2 regions of the Streptomyces sp. NPDC085937 genome follow, and region 2 is predicted to be linked to the other one. Evidence: predicted binding sites of a transcription regulator. Region 2 holds the regulator's gene; the other holds the start of a gene.
What was found. Region 2 encodes HspR, which represses chaperone genes until heat shock. Its sites were predicted from a motif close to TTGAGNNNNNNNNNCTCAA; they were not measured.

Region 1: the regulator HspR is predicted to act here: its motif matches at 6,799-6,817, upstream of lon (endopeptidase La).

Annotation. Positions count from the first base shown of each region.
Region 1 is NZ_JBITSH010000015.1:40,001-49,728, reverse strand. Features, by position in the region: gene ACIF8S_RS26995 (nitrate- and nitrite sensing domain-containing protein) at 1-1,146, opposite strand, end outside; gene ACIF8S_RS26990 (hypothetical protein) at 1,554-2,348, shown strand; gene ACIF8S_RS26985 (MarR family winged helix-turn-helix transcriptional regulator) at 2,738-3,232, opposite strand; gene ACIF8S_RS26980 (lysozyme) at 3,459-4,289, shown strand; gene lon (endopeptidase La) at 4,362-6,776, opposite strand; gene ACIF8S_RS26970 (spermidine synthase) at 6,927-7,616, shown strand; gene ACIF8S_RS26965 (response regulator transcription factor) at 7,742-8,482, shown strand; gene ACIF8S_RS26960 (sensor histidine kinase) at 8,479-9,621, shown strand.
Region 2 is NZ_JBITSH010000008.1:275,706-285,433, forward strand. Features, by position in the region: gene ACIF8S_RS19455 ((2Fe-2S)-binding protein) at 37-333, opposite strand; gene ACIF8S_RS19460 (hypothetical protein) at 374-562, opposite strand; gene ACIF8S_RS19465 (helix-turn-helix transcriptional regulator) at 699-1,676, shown strand; gene ACIF8S_RS19470 (helix-turn-helix transcriptional regulator) at 1,700-2,674, shown strand; gene ACIF8S_RS19475 (LuxR C-terminal-related transcriptional regulator) at 2,637-3,668, opposite strand; gene ACIF8S_RS19480 (sugar ABC transporter substrate-binding protein) at 3,797-4,903, opposite strand; gene ACIF8S_RS19485 (heat shock protein transcriptional repressor HspR) at 5,178-5,630, opposite strand; gene dnaJ (molecular chaperone DnaJ) at 5,635-6,810, opposite strand; gene grpE (nucleotide exchange factor GrpE) at 6,847-7,518, opposite strand; gene dnaK (molecular chaperone DnaK) at 7,515-9,353, opposite strand; gene ACIF8S_RS19505 (undecaprenyl/decaprenyl-phosphate alpha-N-acetylglucosaminyl 1-phosphate transferase) at 9,447-9,728, opposite strand, start outside.

The sequences.
Region 1 (9,728 bases), on a different contig from region 2:
CCGGCGCAGCACCGACAACGGGCGGGTGAGGGTGCGGGCCATCGCCGTGGTGATGCCGACGGTGAGCAGCATGAGGGCGCCGAGGACGGCGATCCGGATCTCCAGCTCGGTGACGTCGTCGTCCCGCAGCTGGGCGAGTTCCTTGGTGCGCTCGTCGAACAGCGCGGACTCGGCCCCGCGCATGGTCTCGATGCGCGCGGTGAGCGCCGCCGCCAGCTTCTTGGGGCTGGTGTTCAGCTCGGAGTCGGAGAGGGTCGGCTTGTCGGTGAGCTTCCCCAGGTACTTCTCGGCGGTGTCGACCTCGGGGCCGGTGACCGTCGAGTCGTAGGAGGCGCGGGCGGCCTTGGGCGCGGCGTCCCGGAAGTCGGCGAGGGCCGCGTCGGAGCGCACCCGCGCCTGGAGCGCGGCGGCGGACAGCGCGTCGCGCCGCTCCTCGTCGGCCTCCGAGGTGCTGGTGGAGGTGACCGGCAGCCCGGTGATCGGGTCGATCACGGTCTCCGTGGTGCTCGGCACGTTCAGCACGGCGAGCAGCAGCCCGCGGGTGGCGGCGGCCTGCTGGACGGCGGTGTCCAGCTCGGCGAGCGCGTGCGCGCCGGACCCGGCGCGGGGCGGGGTCTCGTCGGCCAGGCGTGCGGCGAGCCGGTGCAGCTGGGAGATGGCGGTGGAGTACGCCTGGTGGGCCTCCAGGGCGCTGCTCCTGCCGGTGAGCGCGGCCCGGCGCACCGTGCCGACGGCGTCGAGCTCCTCGCGCAGCGCCGTCGAGGTGTCGGTGTCGGCGCGCAGTTCCTCGACCTGCCGGTCCACCCGGGCGCTGTGCTCCTCGGAGGGCGCCTTCGCCTTGGGGCGGCCCGCCGCGATGTAGGGGACGACCTCGTCACGCTCGTCGGCGAGGGAGTGGGCGAGGGCGAGCGCGTCCTCGGTCCGCTCGGCGAGCGTGACCAGTTCCTGCGCTTCCTTCAGCTGCTGGGAGGCCGCCAGTACGGAGGGCGCGCCGGCCCCGGCGATCGCCGCGGCCACCACGGCCACGGCGACGACGAGCCGGTTGCGTACGTGGGTGGGGCGGCCTTTGCCCACGGTGGGCGTCTGCTGCGCGTCCCCCGTGAGGGCCGCCTGCTTGTCCTTGCGACGAGGCCGCGTCTTCTGCACCGGTGCTCGCATTCCTGACTCGTGTACCCGTGGGCCCGCGTGACGCTCCGTCAACGGGCGCGGGCGCTCCTCCCGAGCCGCTGGCCGCGCTCGGACAGCGAGGCGCCCCCATCGCTCCCCGACCCTCCCAGTGCCCGTGGACAGTGGATGCGCATCACCTGACCCGCCACTCGAAGGAGTGAACATCGGAGGCGAGTTGAGGAGCAAGTTCCGTTGCGCCCCGCAGCGGGCCCGCGCGGAGGGCCGGTTGGACGTCTGCGGCGGGCGGTGGCAATATTCGCCGCCACGCCTTCCCGGAGCCCTTCATTCCCTCCCAAACCAGGCGTCTGACCTGCGCGCCTGTGGAGAACGTACGAGCCCTGCCCGGCTTCTGCGGGCGTTGTGGGGAGCTCGTGCAGACTGGCCGGATGCGCACGGAACTTGTTTCGGAGCCCGGTGATCCGGGACGCCCCAACGAGGACTTCGCGAGCGTCGGACTTCCGGCCTCGGGACAGGGCGGTTCACTCGTGGTCCTGGACGGCGTCACGCCGCCGTCCGACGGGGGCGGCTGTCTGCATTCGGTGCCCTGGTTCACCGCCCGGCTGGGCGGCGCGCTGACCGAACTGACCGTTTCCCTCCCGGATGTTCCGCTGGCCGAGCTGCTGTCCCGGGGCATCGCGCGCACGGCCGGGAGCCATGCGGCGACCTGTGACCTTTCTCACCCCCGAACGCCGCAGGCGACGGTGGTGCTGGCCCGCTGGTCGTCCGACTCCGTGGACTGGCTCGTGCTGTCCGACTCGGTGCTGCTGGTGGAGTCGACGGACGGCTCGGTCACGGCGGTCAGGGACGACCGGCTGGACCGGCTGCCCCCTTCGGCCCTGGCCAGCCACACCGTCGTGGACACCACGCTGCGCAACAAGGAGGGCGGCTTCTTCACCGCGGCGGCCGACCCGGCGGTGTCCTCCCGGGCGGTCACGGGCTCCCTCCCGCGCGGGCGGGTCCGCGCGCTGGCGGCGCTGACGGACGGCGCGGCGCGGTGGGTGGAGCGGTTCGGCGAGGGCGGCTGGGCGGACTGCCTCGCCCTGATCCGCGAGAAGGGCGCGCGGACGCTGGTGGACCGGGTCCGGTCCCTGGAGCACGGGGACGCGACCCGCGTCCCGCCCCGCCGCGGCAAGCCCCACGACGACGCGACGGTCGTCCACACCGAGCTGCCCCCCGCCTGACGGGACGGCCGTCGTCCGCACGGCGAACTGTCCCCGCCCGAACGGCCGGGCACCACCCCCACGGCGGACACCTGCCGGCCGCTCGCCACCGACGTGTGGCCTCGGGGCTCCCTCCCCGGGACACGGGCACCAGCCCCCACCCCGCGAACCCGGTCACGCGGCGTCCCCGCACCCACCCGCGCCGCAGGGGCCGCCCCCCGATGCGCTCGGGGCCCCGGGTCACGGACACCGGCCCCCACGCCGCGACCCCCGGTCACGCGGCGCCCGGCACCCGGCACCCGGCACCCGGCACCCGGCACCCGCAGGCACCGTGGTGCCCGCACCCGCCGGATCACGGTCCGGGCCTCCCGGCCGTCCCCGCGCCCGTAGCCGGGCGGCGGAGCCGCCCCCTATCGTTCCGTCCCCCGGTTCAGCCGGTTGAGCAGGCGGGCGAGTTCCGTGACCTCCTTCGGGTCCCAGTCGGCGAACCGGCCGGCGTAGAGGGCGCGGCGGGCCTCGCGCACCCTGCTCACCCGCTGCCGCCCCTCGTCCGTGAGGGTGACGAGCCAGGCGCGCCCGTCGGCGGGGTCCGGCTCGCGCCCGACGAGTCCGAGCTCTTCGAGAGCGCGCAGCTGGCGGGACATCGTCGCCTTGCCCACGCCGATGTAGGCGGCGAGTTCGGTGGCCCGCTGCCGGCCGCACTCATCCAGACGGACCAGCAGGCCGTACGCGGACGGCTCCAGGTCAGGGTGGACCTCGCGCGCCATCTCCCCCTGGCTGGCCCGCGCCCGGCGCAGCAGAACCGTCAACTCCCGTTCCAGGGCCAGGAACGCGGGCGGTTCCACACCGGACGCGGGCTCCGGCGAGGCGGCGTGTTCCCCGCCGCCGTTTACGTCTTCGTGCACGTGTGCCCCTGCCTCGGTTTCCGGTTCTGAAAGTCTGGCGCCAAGTGGCGACGTCGCCCCAGCTCCATAAGTATTTCGCAGGCGTAGACCAACGGCAGCGCGGCGGTCCGCCCGCCCGCCGTGGTCGACGTCCGCAGTTCCTCTACCAGGCCATTACGTGGCGTGCCCACTACATGCGATGTGGGTCACATTCCGGGTTCGCCCCACGACCGTTCGGAGATGCGTCATGCCTGTGCCCAGATCCCGGCTCGTCCGTATACGCGCGCTCGGGGCCGCAGGTGCCGTCCTGCTCGCGGCCCTCACCCTCCCGCACAAGTCGGCCGGCGCCGACGAGTCCGCCCCCACGGTCCCGCCGCGCGGCTCCGCCCACATGGGCATGGGCGTCATCGCCCACGACGGCCGGGCCGGCCTGCCCACCGCGCGTTCCACCCAGACGGAAGGGGTGGACGTCTCCAGCCACCAGGGCAACGTCGCCTGGCCGACCCTGTGGAACAGCGGGGTCCGCTGGGCCTACGCCAAGGCAACGGAGGGCACGTACTACACCAACCCGTACCACTCCCAGCAGTACGACGGCTCCTACGACGTCGGCATGGTGCGCGGCGCCTACCACTTCGCGACGCCGGACACCGCGAGCGGCGCGGCCCAGGCGGACTACTTCGTGGACCGCGGCGGCGCCTGGTCCGCCGACGGCCGCACCCTGCCGGGCGTCCTGGACATCGAGTGGAACCCGTACGGCGACGCCTGCTACGGCAAGTCGGCGAGCTCGATGGTCAGCTGGATCCGCGACTTCCTCGACCAGTACCGCGCCCGTACCGGCCGCAGCGCCGTCATCTACACCGCCACCAGCTGGTGGCAGCAGTGCACCGGCGACTACGCCGGCTTCGCCTCCACCACCCCGCTGTGGATCGCCCGGTACGCCTCCACCGTGGGCGACCTGCCCGCCGGCTGGGACACGTACACGATGTGGCAGTACACCTCGACCGGCCCGACGGTCGGCGACCACGACCGCTTCAACGGCACCCTCGACCGGGTGCAGGCCTTCGCCGCCGGCAGCTGAGCCACGAGCGGTGAGGGAAAGGCCCGGGCCTCCCTCACGGGACCCGGGCCTCCCCTCATCCGGCGGCCTCCGTCACGCGGCCACCGGAACCTCCGGCGCCGCCCCGTTCGTGGCGGGCGACAGCGCCAGCTCCAGCACCTGGCGGACGTCGGTGACGGCGTGCACGTCCAGCTTCTCCAGCACCTCCGCCGGGACGTCGTCCAGGTCGGGCTCGTTGCGCTTGGGGATGATCACGGTCGTGACCCCCGCCCGGTGCGCGGCGAGCAGCTTCTGCTTCACCCCGCCGATCGGCAGCACCCGCCCGGTCAGCGACACCTCACCGGTCATCGCCACGTCCGTGCGGACCAGCCGGCCGGAGAGCAGCGAGGCCAGCGCGGTGGTCATCGTGATGCCCGCGCTCGGGCCGTCCTTGGGCACCGCGCCCGCCGGGAAGTGGATGTGCACGCCCCGGTCCTTCAGGTCGGCCACCGGCAGCTCCAGCTCGGCGCCGTGACTGCGCAGGAAGCTCAGCGCGATCTGCGCGGACTCCTTCATCACGTCGCCCAGCTGCCCGGTCAGGGTCAGCCCCGCCGCGCCCGTCTCCGGGTCGGCCAGGGAGGCTTCCACGTAGAGGACGTCCCCGCCGGCCCCGGTCACGGCGAGCCCGGTGGCGACACCGGGGACGGCGGTGCGGCGTTCGGCCGGCTCCTGGGCGGACTCCGGCACGTGGTGCGGCCGCCCGATCAGGTCCCGCAGGTCGCCCTCGGTGACGGTGAACGGCAGTTCCCGCTCGCCCAGTTCGTGCCGGGCGGCGATCTTGCGCAGCAGCCGCGCGACCGACCGCTCCAGGGTGCGCACGCCGGCCTCGCGCGTGTACTCACCGGCCAGCTTGCGCAGCGCCCCTTCCTCGATCGTCACCTCGTCCGCCTGGAGACCGGCGCGCTCCAGCTGGCGCGGGAGCAGGTGGTCGCGGGCGATGACGACCTTCTCGTCCTCGGTGTAGCCGTCGAGGCGGACCAGCTCCATGCGGTCGAGCAGGGCCTCCGGGATGGCTTCGAGGACGTTGGCGGTGGCGAGGAACACCACGTCGGACAGGTCGAGCTCGACCTCCAGGTAGTGGTCCCGGAACGTGTGGTTCTGCGCCGGGTCGAGGACCTCGAGCAGGGCGGCGGCCGGGTCGCCCCGGAAGTCCGACCCCACCTTGTCGATCTCGTCGAGCAGGACGACCGGGTTCATCGAACCGGCCTCCTTGATCGCCCGCACGATCCGGCCGGGCAGCGCGCCGACGTAGGTACGGCGGTGGCCGCGGATCTCGGCCTCGTCGCGGACGCCGCCGAGGGCGACGCGGACGAACTTCCGGCCCATGGCGTGCGCGACGGACTCACCGAGCGAGGTCTTGCCGACGCCGGGCGGGCCCACCAGGGCCAGCACGGCACCGCCGCGCCGTCCGCCGACCACGCCGAGACCCCGGTCGCTGCGGCGCTTGCGCACCGCCAGGTACTCGGTGATGCGCTCCTTCACGTCCTGCAGACCCGCGTGCTCGGCGTCCAGGACGGCCTGGGCGCCCCGGATGTCGTAGGCGTCCTCGGTGCGCTCGTTCCACGGCATCTCCAGGACCGTGTCGAGCCAGGTGCGGATCCAGGAGCCCTCCGGCGACTGGTCGGAGGAACGCTCCAGCTTGTCGACCTCCTTGAGCGCGGCCTCGCGCACCTTCTCCGGCAGGTCGGCGGCCTCGACGCGGGCGCGGTAGTCGTCGGACTCCTCGCCCTCCTGGTCGCCGTTGAGCTCGCGCAGCTCCTTGCGGACCGCCTCCAGCTGACGGCGGAGCAGGAACTCGCGCTGCTGCTTGTCGACGCCCTCCTGGACGTCCTTGGCGATGGTCTCGGCGACGTCCTGTTCGGCGAGGTGGTCGCGCAGCTGCTGGGTGGCGAGCTTCAGCCGGGCCACCGGGTCGGTGGTCTCCAGCAGGGCGACCTTCTGGTCGGTGGTGAGGAACGGCGAGTAGCCGGAGTTGTCGGCGAGCGCGGAGACGTCGTCGATGGCCTGGACCCGGTCCACGACCTGCCAGGCGCCGCGCTTGCGCAGCCAGGCGGTGGCGAGCGCCTTGTACTCCTTGACCAGGTCGGACACGTGTCCCGGCAGCGGCTCGGGCACGCTCTCGTCGATGCGGGTGCCCTCCACCCACAGCGCCGCGCCCGGCCCGGTGGTCCCGGCGCCGATGCGCACCCGGCCCCGGCCGCGGATCAGGGCGCCCGGGTCGCCGTCGGCCAGCCGGCCGACCTGCTCGACGGTGCCCAGCACGCCGGTCCCGGCGTAGGTCCCGTCGACGCGCGGCACCAGGAGCACCCGGGGCTTGCCCGGTTCGTCGCGGGCGGCGGCCTGGGCGGCCTCCACCGCGGCGCGCACCTCGGAATCGCTCAGGTCCAGCGGAACCACCATCCCGGGCAGCACGACCTCGTCGTCGAGCGGCAGCACAGGCAGGGCGAGCGGTGTGGACTCAGCAGCCATGATCTCCCCTTCGGCAGTCAAGTTGAGCTATGCCGACTCAATGCAGGGGAGCCGCCGAATGTTCCCGGACGCGCGTTCGCTGTCAGCGATCACCGGCCGCGGGTCCCCCGTCCCCGGTTCCCGGGAAGGGTGAGCTGCCAGGATGAACGCATGTCCACCCCGTACGACATTCCCGAAGCTCCTGAAGTCCTGGACCGCCGCGAGGGCCCGTACGGCGAGGTCGTGCTGCGCCGGCACGGCGACCTGCTGCAGATCATCGCCAACGGCTGCTTCCTGATGGACACCTCCGACGGGCGTTCCGAGCGGCTGCTCGTGGACGCCGCCCTGGCCGCCCTCGACCCGGAGGCGGCCGGACCGCGGGTGCTGATCGGCGGACTGGGCGTCGGCTTCTCCCTCGCGCACGCCGCCGGGCAGTCCCGCTGGGGGCGGATCACCGTGGTGGAGCGGGAGCCCGCCGTCGTCGGGTGGCACCGCGCGGGCCCGCTGTCGGCGCTCTCCGGGCAGGCCCTCGCCGACCCGCGCACGGAGATCGTCGAGCAGGATCTGATCACGTACGTCAATGAGACGTCCGACACATTCGACGCGCTGTGCCTCGACATCGACAACGGGCCCGAATGGACCGTCACCGAGGGCAACGAGGGCCTTTATTCGCCGAGCGGACTCGCGGCATGTGCAAGGGTGTTGAAGCCGCGCGGGGTCCTCGCGGTATGGTCCGCCAAGCCTTCCCCGGAATTCGAGGGAACCTTGCGGAATGCCGGGTTCCGGCAGGTGCGTACCGAAGAGATCCCCGTTGCCCGGGGCGTTCCGGACGTCGTGCACATCGGCGTCCGCCCTGGATAGCAAACGAGTGGTGCATCCCCGTACGCTGCTGCCTTGGCGCGGATCATTCAAGCGTCAATCGCAGTGATGCGCAGACGACGGATCACCCCACGGATTCCGGATAAAGCACACCTCAGGGGCGGGCGATGGAGCAGACACACACCTCCCACAACGGCACGGCGACGACCACCCCCGGCGCTCAGCGCAGGGTCCTGGTGGTCGAGGACGACGCGACGATCGTGGACGCCATCGCGACCCGCCTTCGTGCCGAGGGATTCCTGGTGCAAACGGCGGGCGACGGCCCGTCCGCGGTGGACACGGCGGAGGCCTGGCAGCCCGACCTGCTGATCCTCGACATCATGCTGCCCGGCTTCGACGGCCTGGAGGTCTGCCGGCGCGTGCAGGCCCAGCGGCCGGTGCCGGTGCTGATGCTCACCGCGCGCGACGACGAGACCGACATGCTGGTCGGCCTCGGTGTCGGCGCCGACGACTACATGACCAAGCCGTTCTCCATGCGGGAACTGGCGGCCCGGGTGCACGTGCTGCTGCGCCGCATGGAACGCGCGGCCCTCGCGGCCACCACCCCGCGCAGCGGCATCCTGCGCCTGGGCGAACTGGAGATCGACCACGCCCAGCGCCGGGTGCGCGTGCGCAGCGAGGACGTCCACCTCACGCCCACCGAGTTCGACCTCCTGGTGTGCCTGGCCAACACCCCGCGCGCGGTGCTCTCCCGTGAGCAGCTGCTGGCCGAGGTCTGGGACTGGGCGGACGCCTCCGGCACCCGGACCGTGGACAGCCACATCAAGGCGCTGCGCCGGAAGATCGGTGCCGAGCGCATCCGCACGGTGCACGGCGTGGGCTACGCCCTGGAGACGCCGACGCCATGAGCGCGGGTCCGGGGGGCCACGGACAGGGGCGGCAGGGACGGCACGGGCGACAGGGCGGGCGCACCGGACAGCCCTGGGGCGGGGTGCGCCCGTTCTCGATCAAGACCAAGCTGGGCGCCCTGGTCGTCGTCTCGGTCCTGATCACCACCGGACTGTCGGTGATCGCCGTGCACACCAAGACGGAGCTGCGCTTCATCACGGTGTTCTCGATGATCGCCACGCTGCTCATCACCCAGTTCGTGGCGCACTCCCTCACCGCTCCGCTGGACGACATGAACGCGGTCGCCCGGTCCATCTCGCACGGCGACTACACCCGCCGGGTGCGCGAGAGCCGACGCGACGAGCTGGGCGACCTGGCGCAGACGATCAACGTCATGGCCGACGAGCTGGAGGCACAGGACAGCCAGCGCAAGGAACTTGTGGCCAATGTCTCGCACGAGCTGCGCACGCCCATCGCGGGTCTGCGCGCGGTGCTGGAGAACATCGTCGACGGCGTCACCCGGCCCGACCCGGAGACGATGCGCACGGCCCTGAAGCAGACCGAGCGGCTCGGCCGCCTGGTGGAGACGCTGCTGGACCTCTCGCGCCTGGACAACGGCGTGGTCCCGCTGAGGAAGCGCCGCTTCGAGGTGTGGCCGTACCTGTCGGGCGTGCTCAAGGAGGCCAACATGGTCGCCTCGGCCCGCGCCGGCATGGCCTCCGGATCCGGCAGCCACACCCGTACCGACGTCCATCTGCACCTCGACGTCACCCCGCCCGAGCTCACCGCGCACGCCGACCCGGAGCGGATCCACCAGGTGGTGGCCAACCTGATCGACAACGCGGTCAAGCACAGCCCGCCGCACGGCCGGGTGACGGTCCGGGCCCGCCGGGGCGCCGAGCCGGAGTCGCTGGAGCTGGAGGTGCTGGACGAGGGTCCGGGCATCCCGCGGACCGAGTGGCACCGGGTCTTCGAGCGGTTCAACCGCGGCAGCGTCAACCGTCCGCACGGCCCCGGCAGCGACGGCGGCACCGGGCTGGGTCTGGCGATCGCCCGCTGGGCCGTGGATCTGCACGGCGGCCGGATCGGAGTGGCGGAATCCGAGCGGGGTTGCCGGATCCTGATCACTCTTCCGGGGCCCACCTCCACCCCAAGTTGACGTAAAGTTCGAAGTGAGCTTCAAGATCCATCGGTGTTCGCCCTGACGGACACGTGTGATCAGGCACAGGCCCGCGCGCAGGGCGCGTCGGACCCCGGTCGAGCGAT
Region 2 (9,728 bases):
GCACCTGCGCGATCTTTTTACGACGGGGGAATCGCGTCAGGCACTGCGGGGGGTGGCCGAGATGGTCCTGGGGGCAGGGGAGTCGGACTCCACCTGCCGGTGGTCCCGCTGGTCCAGGTTCACAAAGATCATTCCGTACCGGATGGCACACCGCACGGGCTTCGGCGCCCCCCTGGGCCGCCTCAGGCACCGGTACGCCCGTACGTCACCGTCCTCGTCGCGCGTGACGACCACGGGCTCACCGAAGACGGTCACCATCAACGAGTCACCGCTGTGGGGGATGGCGGTGACCAGGTCGATGAAATGCCATCCGGACCGGTAGGCCGTCGCCATCTCACGACGGAAGGATCGGTCGTCAGGTGGGGTGGCCACGTCAGCTCCAGACAGTGTCTGCCGGGAGCTGGACCACGTCCTCGCCGTCCACCACGCCCACGGCCCCACTCGACCAGACGGTGTCGTCCTCGGCATCGGTCTGCGCGCCGGACAGGGCGCCCAGCGCACCGAAGGCCACAACGGCGGACAAGGCGGCGACAAGCACCGAGCGACGCATTCTCTTACGCATAGTCGGCTTCGTCCTCACTCGAAGGTCCCCTTTCCCCCGTCAAGTAAGACGATGGCTCATTCGGGCACGTCATGGCCACACGATCGGTGCATCATGTTCCTGCATGTTCAGGAGCCTGGGGGGTGGAGATTTAACAATGAATCGGACCAAAACCGTGCATCCCCATCCCATGACGGAGCTGTGCGTGGAAGGGAGTCGTCTGTACGCGAACGCACTGCGCACGGGACGTATCCCCCGGGCGGAGGCCGAAGCCGCACCCTGTCTGGTCGACTTCTCCCTACTCCACCCCGACCCCGACGACCCGGACTGGCTGCGCCCCGTCCCGCCCTCCGTCGTGCTGGCCCAGCGGCTGGACCCGATCGAGCGTGAGATCAGCGAACGCAGGCGCCTGACCATGGAGTTGGCGGACACCTTCGAGCCCTTCATGGGACTCGGCGCCCCCCTGGCGGAACCGGTCCACTCCATCACCGTGCTCGAAGGACTCGACCGCATCAACGAGGCGCTCGACCTGGCGACCTCCCAGTGCCGGAACGAAGTGCTCACCGTCCAGCCGAAGAACCGGCACCCGGAGCAGCGCCTGATCGAGGCACTGGAACGCGACCGGCCGCTGATCGAACGCGGGGTGCGGATCCGGACGCTCTACCAGCACACCGCCCGGTACAACCCCGAGCGCATCGCCTGGACCGAGCAGTTCGCCGACGGCAAGGTGGAGTACCGCACCATCGACGAGCTGGTCGAGCGCCTCATCGTCTGCGACGACACGGTCGCCTTCATCCCCGTCCGGGACGACCGGCAGGTCGCGCTCGAACTGCGCCACCCCGGCCTGGTCCGCTACCTCATCAAGGTCTTCGAGTTCATGTGGGGCCGCGCGGTCCCCCTCACCGCCGGCACCCCGTACGAGACCGCACCGGACGGTCTCACCGACATCCAGCACTCGATAGCCAAACTGCTCGTCGAGGGACACGTCGACGAGGCCATCGCGCGCCGCCTCGGCATGAACGTCCGCACCTGCCGGGCACACATAGCCAAGCTGGCCACCGCGCTCGGCAGTGGCAGCCGTGCCCAACTGGGGTACCTCATCGCACAGTCCGGCATTCTCGAGCAGGACCACTGATCCGGTCCGGGGGGCGATCAGGCATGAGCGGCGACGCACCACACAGAGCGGCGGACGCGCTGCGGGCGGAGGCACTGGACCGCTACGCCCGCGCCCTGGACCAGGGCCACGTGCCCGCCTCGGGGGACGCGGAGACCCCGCTCCTGCTCCGCCTCGGCCTGCTCCACCCCGCCGGGGACGACCCCAGCCGGCTGGAGCCGGTCGCACCGCACCTCGCCCTGCACCGGCTGCTGCGCGCCTCCGAGGACCGCGTCGCAGAGGAACGGCGCCGTCAGGAACGCCTGGCGGAGACCCTGGCCCCGCTGCTGCGCCCCGGCGAACCGGTGGAACAGGAGTCCCCCCTCGTCACCCGGCACAGCGGCATGGAGTGCATCGGCCGGGCCATCGGCGAGGCGATGACCGGCGCCACGGAACTCCTCGCCGTCCAGCCGCACCGCAGCTACGTGAAGTTCGACCCGGCCGTCCACGAACCCGCCCTCCGCCGCGACCAGGACCTGCTGGACCGCGGCGGCCGCATCCGCGCCCTGTACCAGCACACCCTGCGCCACGCGCCCACGCTGGCCGCCCGCTACGAACGCCTCACCGGCGACGTCGAGGCCCGCTCCCTGGACGAGATCACCGACCGCCTCGTGATCGTCGACCGCGCCGTCGCCTTCATCCCGGCCGGCCCCGAGCGCTCGACGGCCCTGGAGGTCCGGCATCCGGCGATCGTGACGTTCCTGGTCACCACCTTCGACCGGCTCTGGCGCCTGGCCAGCCCGATGTACCCGGAGGCGGACCGGCAGCCCACCCTCAACGGCGTCACCCCGCGCCAGCGCGCCATCGCCACACTGCTCGTCGAGGGGCACACCGACGCCGTCATCGCCGACCGGCTCGGCATGAACGTCCGCACCGCGCGGGAGCACATCGCCAAACTCGCCGCGCTGCTGGGCAGCCACAGCCGGGCCCAGCTCGGCTACCTCATCGCGCGGTCCGGGGTGCTCGACCCGGCGGAGTGACGGCCGGGTGCCGCGCCCCGTCCAGCCCCGCCTGCGCGATCCGCACCCCCAGCTGCGTACGGCTGGCCGCCCCGAGGGTCTCCGACAGGCGGGCGATGTGCGCCCGGCAGGTCCGCACACTGATGCCCAGGCGCTCCGCGATGACCGCGTCCTGGTGGCCCTCCGCCAGCAGCGCCGCGATGGACTGCTCCCGGTGCGAGATGCCGTCGATGCCGGTGTCCGGAAGCGGGGCGGTCAGCGGGATGGCGAGCCGCCACAGCCGGTCGAAGACCGTGCCCAGGTACTCCACCAGCGCCGGGTGGCGCAGCTCGAGCGCCATCGTGCGCTCGGCGTTGGCGGGGATGAAGGCGACCGTGCGGTCGAACAGGATCAGCCGGTCGACCACCTCGTCCAGCGTGCGCGCCTCCACCGCGTCGCCCATCAGCTCCAGATAGCTCAGCAGCCCGTGCCCGTGCCGGGCGACATGGGTGTACAGGTCCCGCATGCGCACGCCCCGGCCGCGCAGCGCCATCGCCCGGTGCAGACCCTCCGACAGCTCGGCCTCACGCCGGATGCCGCCCGGCTGGACCGTGAGGACCTCCGTGGTGCACGCCTGCGTCGCCTCGTCCATCGCGGCCTGGATGCGCGCCAGTCCGTCCAGCACACGGATCGCCGGGCCCTCCGCCGACGCCCCCGCGACGGGCACCTGGCGGCCGAGTCCGGCGTACCACTCGAAGGCGGCCACCGCCGAGCCGACCCGGCGCTGACTCGCCCTCACCTCGTCGTACATGCCGCGCAGCAGCCGGGTCATGACCTCCTGCGGGGCGGTGGGCACCAGCCAGTCCATGTCGTCGGGATCCGGGTGCAGCAGGGCCAGTTCCAGCAGGCAGGGCACCCGCTCGGCCTCGCGGCGCGGCAGCCGGCCGCGCCGTACGGCCCGGGAGTACACGCGGTCCCCGGCCTCGCACAGTCGGTCAGCACCGTGCGGATGCTCCTGATCCGCGTGCCCGGCCATCGCCCATCCCACCCCCGGTTCAGCCACTTTCCGCAGCGCAACTATGCGCGGCCGGAACCTGCTGTGCAACACGGGGCCGGCCACCGCGCCGGCCCGGAGACCTGCGGGTGGCCGAATACCGACGGGAGTTACTTCAGGTCGAGCTCCTCGCAGGCGGACTTGAACTCGGCGGTGCAGATGTCCGACACGTCGTAGAACCCGTCGGCGATGACCGTGTCCTGGATGTTCTCCTGCGTCAGCGCGACCACCGGCACCAGCTGCGCCGGGATGTCCTGCTCGGTGGGGCTGTCGACCCGGTCACGGGTGAGGGCGTCGAACTGGATGTCCCGGCCCTGGACCCGCGCCACGGCCATCTCCGCCGCGTTCTCGGCCTCCGTCGGGTACGACTTGTACACGCTCATGTACTGCTCGCCGGTGACGATGCGCTGCACCGCGGCGATCTCCGCGTCCTGGCCGGTGATCGGGGGCAGGTCGGTGACACCGGCGGCGCGCAGCGCCTTGACGATGCCGCCCGCCATGCCGTCGTTGGCCGAGTAGACGCCCTTGATCTTCCCCGCGCCGATCTCGCCGATCGCCTCGGCCATGTTCTTCTCGGCGTTCTTGGGGTCCCAGTCCTTGGTGTCGAAGGACTTGGCGATGGTGACCTTGCCCTTGAGCTCGGACAGCGCGCCCGCCTTGAACTGCTTGGCGTTGGGGTCGGTCGACGAGCCGTTCATCATCACGACCTTGTCGGTGATGCTGAGGTCGCCGCCGAAGGATTCCAGCAGCGAACGGCCCTGCACCTCGCCGACCAGCTCGTTGTCGAAGGAGATGTACGCGTCGATCGGGCCCTCGGCCAGCCGGTCGTAGGCGATGACCGGGATGCCCGCGTCCTTGGCCTTGGTGACGCTCTCCGCGATGGCGTGCGCGTCCACCGCGTCCAGCACGATGACGTCGACCTTCGCGTCGATCATGCGCTGCATCTGGGAGGCCTGCTTGTCGGCGTCCGCCTCGGCGTTGGCGTACTCGACCTTGCCCTTGTTGTCGGTGAGCGCCTCCACCTTCTTCTTGAAGAAGGGGTAGTCGAACTGCTCGTAGCGCGTGTTGGCCTTCTCCGGGAGGAGGAGACCGACGGAGATGTCGTCCCCCTTGGCCGGGCTCGCCTCGTCGCTGCTCCCTGTCGCGTCGAGCATGCCGCAGCCGGCGAGCGTGACGGACATCGAGACGGCGGCCACGGATATGGCTATACGACGCATGCGAGGGCTCACTTCAGGTGCGTTTTGGACGTGGGCACAGCTTTGCGGCCCATGTGACTGAAAAGCCAACGCTTCAGGGCCCATCGCCGTCAAGGGGCAACCACTTAACGAGATGGACACAGCACGGTCCGCTGAACTCGTGAAAGTCCTGCGGACACGCCGCGTGGATCACCTGGACACGCAGGCATACCATAGTCACAGATGTGGTCAGGCATAAGAGAAGGGGCCCCGGGGTTCGGTGAACCCCGGGGCCCCTTCCGCGCGTTGCGCGTGGTCAGTCCGACTGCTGCTGGCGCCTGGGCCGCCACACCACCAGCGCGCTGGTCTGCTGCACTTCCTGGTAGGGCACCAGGTCACGGCGGTACGAGGCGTGGACGGCCGCCTCACGCTGACGCATCGCCGCCGCCGCGCCGTCGAGCGCGTCCTCCAGTTCGGCCACGCGGGCCTGAAGGGCGGCGACCTGGTTCTCCAGTTCGATGATGCGCTTGATTCCGGCCAGGTTGATGCCCTCGTCCTGAGACAGCTGCTGCACCTGCCGGAGCAGTTCGATGTCACGGGCCGAGTAACGCCGGCCCCGGCCCGCCGTGCGGTCCGGCGACACAAGTCCCAGCCGGTCGTACTGACGCAGCGTCTGCGGGTGCAGACCGGACAGCTGGGCCGCCACCGAAATGACGTAGACCGGGGTGTCCTGGGTCAGTTCGTACGGATTGCGTCGACGGCCGTCCATCGCATCAAGCTCCCTTCGCGGCCTGGAACAGCTCCGCCCGCGGATCCTGGTCCGCGGTTGCCTCGCGATACGCCTCCAGGGCGTCACGAGCCTTCCCCGACAGGTCCTTGGGAACACTCACCTCGACGGTCACCAGGAGGTCACCGCGGGTGCCGTCCTTGCGGACCGCTCCCTTGCCGCGGGCGCGCATGGTGCGCCCGTTGGGTGTGCCCGGCGGAAGCTTCAGCGTCACCGGCGGACCGCCCAGCGTCGGGACCCGGATCTCGCCGCCGAGAGCCGCCTCGGGATACGTGACGGGCACGGTGACGGTCAGGTTGTCGTCCTTGCGGCCGAACACCGGGTGGGTGCCGACGTGCACGACGACGTACAGATCGCCCGCGGGCCCGCCGCGCTCACCGGGAGCGCCCTTGCCGCGCAGCCGGATCCGCTGCCCGTCGCTGACCCCCGCGGGGATGCGCACCTGCATCGTCCGCGAGGACTTGGCCCGGCCGCTGCCCTTGCAGACCTCGCAGGGCTCCTCCGCGATCAGGCCGCGGCCCTTGCAGTCGGGGCACGGGTCCGTCAGCGAGAAACCGCCGCCGGAGCCCCGCGCCACCTGCCCGGTGCCGACGCAGGTCGGGCACACGCGCGGTGTGCCGTTCTTGTCGCCGGTGCCCGAACAGGCCTTGCAGGGCGCCTGCGACGACATCCGCAGCGGGACGGTCGCGCCCTCGATCGCCTCGGTGAAGCTGAGCGTCACCTCGGACTCGATGTCCTGACCCCGGCGCGGCTGGGTCCTCGTGGTCCCCGCGCCGCCCCGGTTGAACAGGCCCCCGAAGACGTCACCGAGGCCGCCGCCGAAGCCGCCCGCCTGGCCGCCGCCGGGCTGGCCTCCGAAGAGGTCGCCCAGGTCGAAGTTGAACGTGCCGCCGCTCCCGCCCGGCCCCGGACGGAAACCGCCGTTGCCGAAGAGGGCGCGCGCCTCGTCGTACTCCTTGCGCTTCTTGGGGTCGCCGAGGATGTCGTTCGCCTCGGAGATCTCCTTGAAGCGCTCCTCCGCCTTGGCGTTGCCCTTGTTGGCGTCCGGGTGGAACTCGCGGGCGAGCTTCCGGTACGCCTTCTTGATCTCGGCCTCGGTGGCGTCCTTGGGGACGCCGAGGACCTTGTAGTAGTCCTTCTCGATGAAGTCCTTGGTGCTCATCCCCGACGTCCCTCCTTCCCTGCGTCAGCTATAACGTCAGCCCTCCTCCGGGCCACCGTTCTCCTTGTTCTCCGCGTCCGCCTGCGCCTCGGTGCTCTCCTCGGCCGGCTTCACCGTCTGCGCGCCCGGCTGCGGCTCGGCGACGGCCACCCGCGCGGGGCGGATGGTGCGCTCGCCGATGCGGTACCCCGGCTGCAGGATCGCCACGCACGTCGTCTCGGTGACGTCCGGGGCGTAGGAGTGCATCAGGGCCTCGTGGATCGTCGGGTCGAAGGGCTCGCCCTCCTTGCCGAACTGCTGCAGGCCCAGCTTCGCCACCGTGGTCTCCAGCGACTCGGCGACGGACTTGAAGCCGCCGACCAGCTCGCCGTGTTCCCGCGCGCGGCCGATGTCGTCCAGCACCGGGAGCAGTTCGGACAGGAGGTTCGCCACGGCGACCTCCTTGACCGCCACCCGGTCCCGCTCGACACGGCGGCGGTAGTTCTGGAACTCGGCCTGGAGGCGCTGGAGATCCGCGGTGCGCTCACCGAGCGCGGTGCGGGCCTGGTCCAGCTGAGCCACCAGGGCGGCGTTCTGCCCCGTGTCCCCGGCCGGGGCCGCCTCCTCCTCGGAGGGAGCGGCGGCCTTCGGCTCGGCGTCGTCGGTCGGTGCGCCGGAAGGGACGTCGGGCTGCTGCTGCTCGTCGAAGCCCGGGGTCTCTTCCGTCACGCCGCACCGTCCTTGCGGTCCTCGTCGACGATCTCGGCGTCGACGACGTCGTCGTCGGCCTTGGCCTCGCCGGCGGACGCGCCACCGGCGGCCTGGGCGCCCTGGGCGTCGGCGTACATGGCCTGGCCCAGCTTCTGGGAGACGGCGGCGACCTTCTCGGTGGCGGTGCGGATCTCGGCGGTGTCCTCGCCCTTGAGCTTCTCCTTCAGCTCGGCGACGGCCTCCTCGACCTCCGTCCTGACGTCACCGGGGACCTTGTCCGCGTTGTCCGCGAGGAACTTCTCCGTCTGGTAGACGAGCTGCTCGCCCTGGTTGCGGGACTCGGCGGCCTCGCGGCGGGCGTGGTCCTCCTCCGCGTACTTCTCGGCCTCCTGGCGCATCCGGTCGACCTCGTCCTTCGGCAGCGAGGAGCCGCCGGTGACGGTCATCTTCTGCTCCTTGCCGGTGCCGAGGTCCTTCGCCGTGACGTGCATGATGCCGTTGGCGTCGATGTCGAAGGAGACCTCGATCTGCGGGACGCCACGCGGCGCCGGCGGCAGGCCGGTCAGCTCGAACATGCCGAGCTTCTTGTTGTACGCCGCGATCTCGCGCTCGCCCTGGTAGACCTGGATCTGCACCGACGGCTGGTTGTCCTCGGCCGTGGTGAAGATCTCGGAGCGCTTGGTCGGGATCGTGGTGTTGCGCTCGATCAGCTTGGTCATGATGCCGCCCTTGGTCTCGATGCCGAGGGACAGCGGGGTGACGTCGAGCAGGAGGACGTCCTTGACCTCGCCCTTGAGGACACCGGCCTGGAGCGCGGCGCCGATGGAGACGACCTCGTCCGGGTTGACGCCCTTGTTGGCCTCCTTGCCGCCGGTCAGGTCCCTGACCAGGTCGGCGACGGCGGGCATACGGGTCGAGCCACCGACCAGGACGACGTGGTCGATCTCGCTGACGGAGATGCCGGCGTCCTTGATGACGTTGTTGAACGGCGTCTTGCAGCGCTCGAGCAGGTCCGCGGTCAGCTGCTGGAACTGCGCGCGGGTCAGCTTCTCGTCGAGGTGCAGGGGGCCCTCGGCGGAGGCGGTGATGTAGGGGAGGTTGATCGAGGTCTCGGTGGACGAGGACAGCTCGATCTTCGCCTTCTCGGCGGCCTCACGCAGACGCTGCAGCGCCATCTTGTCCTTGGACAGGTCCACGCCGTGACCCGACTGGAACTGCTTGACCAGGTAGTCGACGACGCGCTGGTCCCAGTCGTCACCACCGAGGTGGTTGTCACCGTTGGTGGCCTTCACCTCGACGACACCGTCGCCGATCTCCAGCAGGGAGACGTCGAAGGTACCGCCACCGAGGTCGAAGACGAGGATGGTCTGGTCGTCCTTGTCGAGGCCGTACGCCAGGGCGGCGGCCGTCGGCTCGTTGACGATGCGCAGCACGTTCAGGCCGGCGATCTCGCCGGCCTCCTTGGTCGCCTGGCGCTCGGCGTCGTTGAAGTACGCCGGGACGGTGATGACCGCGTCGGTCACCTTCTCGCCCAGGTACGCCTCGGCGTCCCGCTTCAGCTTCTGCAGCACGAAGGCGCTGATCTGCTGCGGGTTGAAGTCCTTGCCGTCCAGGTTGATCTTCCAGTCGGTGCCCATGTGGCGCTTGACCGACCGGATGGTCCTGTCGACGTTCGTCACGGCCTGGCGCTTGGCCACCTCGCCGACCAGCACCTCACCGTTCTTGGCGAAGGCGACGACGGAAGGCGTGGTCCTGGCGCCCTCGGCGTTGGTGATGACGGTGGGCTCGCCGCCCTCCAGAACGCTGACGACGGAGTTAGTCGTGCCCAGGTCGATGCCGACCGCACGTGCCATTTCGATTCCTCCAGCTGACTTGAGTGGAACAGACTCAAGCATGCATGACGTCCGGCGTGGGGTCAACAGAGCTGAGTCGGCCAGACTCAACTCTTATCCGCTCCTTACACGCAACCGCTCGCTGACCTGCGAGGACGCGCTGGCCGAACGTTGACGCGGCCGGAAAACAGGGGTGACGGGCAACCGCATCAGCCCCAGGACGAGCACCGCCACGACCCCGGCGACCCACAGCGCCGCACCCGCGGGCAGCCTCCCCGTGTGCACGCACACCGCGACCACCGCCGCGCCCGCGGCCCCGGCACCGAGCAGCGCCACGGCCGCGCGGGGCGCGAGCCCCAGCCGCCGCATCCGGTGCGCGAGGTGGTCCGGCCGTCC